DNA from 2 places in the Pseudoruminococcus sp. genome. Region 1 is predicted to be linked to the other one. Evidence: predicted binding sites of a transcription regulator. Region 1 holds the regulator's gene; the other holds the start of a gene.
What was found. The regulator HrcA, encoded in region 1, represses chaperone genes, less so after heat shock. The targets are predictions, from matches to a motif close to TGTTAGCACTCNNNNNNNNNGAGTGCTAACA.
Positions count from the first base shown of each region.

Region 2: ACLU24_RS03870 (co-chaperone GroES) is a predicted target of HrcA. The motif match lies at 905-935, and genes of this name have one in related genera.

Region 1 covers NZ_JBKXNW010000010.1:70,702-73,115, reverse strand. The annotation lists gene hrcA (heat-inducible transcriptional repressor HrcA) at 558-1,586, shown strand; gene grpE (nucleotide exchange factor GrpE) at 1,601-2,182, shown strand.
Region 2 covers NZ_JBKXNW010000003.1:95,250-97,663, forward strand. The annotation lists gene ACLU24_RS03860 (THUMP domain-containing class I SAM-dependent RNA methyltransferase) at 1-364, shown strand, start outside; gene ACLU24_RS03865 (hypothetical protein) at 367-750, shown strand; gene ACLU24_RS03870 (co-chaperone GroES) at 981-1,265, shown strand; gene groL (chaperonin GroEL) at 1,310-2,414, shown strand, end outside.

The sequences.
Region 1 (2,414 bases):
TCCGTTATTATAACAGTAAACATAATAAATTGAAAGCATAAAACTGAAAAATCACTGACAAAAATAGATATAAGCGTAATATTACGACTCTTTCCTACTAAATTACAAGAGTTCAAGAACTTAAAAATTTCGTGTGAGCCTTTTCAAAGGCTTGTGGTTTCCAAAGGCGGAGCCTTTGGTGAGTTTTAAGGGCGACTCTCTTAACATTATTTACTCCTGAGGGCGGACTTTGTCCGCCTTTATTTACTAATGGAAATTAGGGGCGAACTAAGTTCACCCCTAAGGGGGGCAAGACAGGTTAAGGGCGTTGCCATTAAAACCCATTATGGACTCCGTTCCTCAACCTTGCAAGCTTTTAAAAAGGCCTGACCTAAAATTTAATTGTCTTAGGGGAAATCTGCCAACTTTTTTCAAAAAATTCCCTCGTTTATAAATCGTTTACAATTTAGGTGTTGACATTTGCGGGGAATAGTGGTAAATTTATATATAGATTAGCACTCGATGCACAAGAGTGCTAATAAAGTAAATAACTCTTAATTGTGCAAGAGGTGATTGATATGCAGCCTGCAATCAGAAAGCTGAAAATTCTTGAGGCTATTGTGGATTCGTATATCGGCACTGGCGAGCCGGTCGGCTCGAAAACACTTTGTGACGGACTTGATTTCAATGTTTCGTCCGCAACAATCCGAAATGATATGGCAGAGCTTGCTGAGCTTGGCTTGCTCACACAGCCTCATACATCTTCGGGCAGAGTGCCAACAAACCTCGGTTATAGAATTTATGTAGATAAGCTTATGAGCGTTAAGCCTGTAAGCCCGAAAGAACAAGGAGCTATTCGAGATTCACTTTTACTCCACTCAGACGCTCCTGAACACCTCCTCAGCGAGGCGGCGCAGATTCTTTCGGATATTACAAGATACGCTGCCGCTGTAACATCTCCGCCTGCTGACAGAGCTTATGTCAAACGAGTTAAATTCGTTCAGACAGGAAATCACACAGCTATGGCTGTGCTGATAACCTCGACAGGTATGGTAAGAACAAGGCTTTTCAGATGTGATTTCGTCGTTAATGACGAAGTTTTGAACCTTTTCGATAACGCCTTGAATGATAAACTTCAAGGTACGATGCTTGTAGATGTTACGCCTGCATTTATACAATCGGCTGCGATTTCGCTTGGTGAGCTTTCTATGATTGTTCCGAATGCACTTATTGCTATTCACGATGCGGCGAGAGATGCCGCTACTACGAATATCGCTCTTGAGGGACAAAGCAAATTGCTTTTCCTGCCGGAGTTCAGCTTTGAAAGTGCAAGACAGACAGTCGATTTTCTTAACCGAACAAACGATATTACAAGGCTGTTGAATGACAGCGATGAACCTACAAGGGTTCTTATCGGCGAAGAAACTAAGATACCTGAGCTTTCGGAGGCGAGCTTGATTATATCGAAATATAATGTTTCAGATGTATGCTCGGGTGCGATAGCAGTAATAGGTCCTACAAGAATGAATTATTCAAAAACTATAGCTAATACAGAATATCTTGCTCACACTGTGGGAACAATGTTGAGCGGACTTCTTAATGGATAGAGAGGAGAATTATCTTGCCAAAGAAAGATACAACTGCGGAAGATACAGCTTCCGAAACTGTAAACGAGGCTCAAACCTCCGAAACAGAAAAGAAAGATGAAAAATCAAAGAAGAAATCCTCCAAAGGTTCAAAATCTCAGAAGGCTAAATATGAGGAGGAAATCAACGGCTTAAAGGAAGAGCTTGATAAGCAAAAAGAAATCTTTATGAGAACTGCCGCTGAGTATGATAATTACAGAAAGCGTACTGAGCGTGAGAAATCAAACATCTATAATGATGCGACAGCAGCCGCAATAAAGACTATACTTCCTGTTCTTGATAGCCTTGAAAGAGCTATTGAAGCATTAAATGGTGCTGATGATGAGCATACTAAGGGTATGACGATGATTATGGCTCAGATGCAGGATTCACTCAAGAAGTTGAATGTTGAGGAATATGGTGCAAGAGGTGACGAGTTCAACCCTGAGATTCACAATGCTGTTGCACAGGTTGAGGACCCGGAGCTTGAAGAAAATCAGATTGCAGTAGTATTCCAAAAGGGCTACAAAATCGGTGATAAAATCATTCGCCACGCAATGGTTCAAGTCGTGTGTTGAGTGCGTGACCGCACAGGACAAGACGCGGAATCGCTCGTAGTGAGCGTAGGAAGATAATTGACGCGGTCGGGGAAACTACCGAGTGGGCGAACACAGTTTGCCCTTACGATAATTAAAAGTTTCGTTCGAGCCTTTTTAAAGGCTCGCAGTTTCCAAAGGCAGTCACCTACGGCAGAGCCTTTGGTGAGTGTTAAGGGCAAAGCCCTTAACAATATTTTAAATTAAAAAAATA
Region 2 (2,414 bases), on a different contig from region 1:
TCAGGCTTATGGATATGACATAGACCCACAGGCAATAGAGCTTACAAATGAAAATGCAAAAAAGGCCGGTGTTGCTGCGAGAATCCATACAGAAGTAAGAAGTATTGCGGATTTCTCGTCAGATTTGCCTAGGGCGGCTATTATATGCAATCCTCCATATGGTGAAAGACTTCTTGATATTCAACAGGCACAGGATATTTATCGCACAATGGGAGAAAAATTCCTTAAGCGTGAGGGGTACAGCTATTGCATAATTAGCCCTGATGATAAATTTGAGGAGATTTTCGGCAGACCTGCGGATAAACGCAGAAAGCTTTATAATGGTATGATTAAGTGTCAAGTCTATATGTACTTTAAGAGATAATTATGAATTATTTTACATTTGATAGTCTTTGTTTTAATATTTCAAACTCTGAGCAATTTATAATCCTCATGATTTCGGCGAAAAGTGAGCATAAAGACTTTAAAGAATTTATAAATCGTGCTGTTGAAAGATGGTATGAAGAAAATTTATGTAATATAGGGATAGCTTTATCTGAACTAAAAGCACAAATAATAAACATACCTATATCCAATGAAGATAAGCAATGTATGTTTCAAATAATTGAGGGTATGAACAAAAGAGTTCATATTCAGTTTGAAGAAATAGAAAATATAATAACCGTATTTGAAAGCGAATGGAACGACTACACTATTGCCTTTGAAACAAAACATTGCAGATATTATTTTAATTGGATGACATCTGCTTAATTTTGACATAGATTTACACTATGGATAATATAGAATTTAAGATAATGCAAAAAAGTAAAATCATATATTAAAGATTAAAGCTATATGAGATTGTTAATTTTTTTTGAATATGACATTTAGTACTTGATTTTTTCGTTGGAAAGTTTTACAATATATTTAGCACTCAAGAACAGAGAGTGCTAAATATATTAAAAATCAATTTGCTATTATTTTAAAGGAGGCAATTTATTATGACTATCAAACCATTAACTGACAGAGTAGTCATTAAAGCGGAAGAATCAGAGGAAACAACTAAGAGCGGTATCGTTCTTACAGCTTCTTCTCAGGAGAAACCTCAGTTTGCAACTGTTGTTGCTGTTGGTGAGGGCGGAATCGTTGACGGCAAGGAAGTCAAGATGTATGTTAAGGTCGGCGATAAGGTTATCACAAGCAAATATTCTGGCACAGAGGTTAAGCTTGACGGTGAAGAATATACTATCGTTCGTCAAAACGATATTCTCGCAATCGTTGAATAATTTCAGCATTTCTAAATATTTAATAGTAATTGGAGGAATATATCATGGCTAAACAAATTATATACGGCGAAGATGCAAGAAAGGCTCTTCTCAGCGGTATTAACCAACTCGCTGATACAGTTAAAATCACTCTCGGCCCTAAGGGCAGAAATGTTGTTCTTGATAAGAAATTCGGTGCTCCGCTTATCACAAACGACGGTGTAACTATTGCTAAGGAAGTAGAACTTGACGACCCATTCGAGAATATGGGTGCTCAGCTTGTTAAGGAAGTTTCTATCAAGACTAATGATGTTGCCGGCGATGGTACAACTACTGCTACACTTCTTGCACAGGCTCTTATCCGTGAGGGTATGAAGAATGTTACAGCCGGTGCTAACCCAATGGTTCTTAAGAAGGGTATTCAGACAGCTGTTAATACTGCTGTTGAAGCTGTAAAGGCTAACTCTAAGGTTGTTTCCGGCACAAACGATATTGCAAGCGTTGCTGCTATTTCTGCTGCTGATGACTTCACTGGCAAGCTTATCGCAGAAGCTATGGAAAAGGTAAGCAAGGACGGCGTTATCACTGTTGAAGAATCTAAGACAGCTGAAACATATTCAGAAGTTGTTGAAGGTATGATGTTTGACAGAGGTTACATCGCTCCTTATATGGTAACTGATACAGATAAGATGGTTGCTGACCTCGATAATCCATATATCCTTATCACAGATAAGAAGATTTCTAACATTCAGGAAATTCTTCCAATCCTTGAGCAGATTGTTCAGGCTGGCAGAAAGCTCCTTATAATCGCTGAGGACATCGAGGGCGACGCTCTTACAAACCTCGTTCTTAACAAGCTCCGTGGCGTATTTACTTGCGTTGGTGTTAAGGCTCCTGGCTTTGGTGACAGAAGAAAAGAAATGCTCCGTGATATTGCTATCCTTACAGGTGGTCAGGTAATTTCTTCTGAAATCGGTCTTGAACTCAAGGATACAACTCTCGACCAACTCGGTCAGGCTCGTCAGGTTAAGGTTGACAAGGAAAATACTATCATTGTTGACGGTGCTGGCAACGCAGACGAAATCAAGGGCAGAGTTGCTCAAATTCGTGCACAAATCGAAACAACTACTTCTGACTTCGACCGTGAAAAGCTTCAGGAAAGACTTGCAA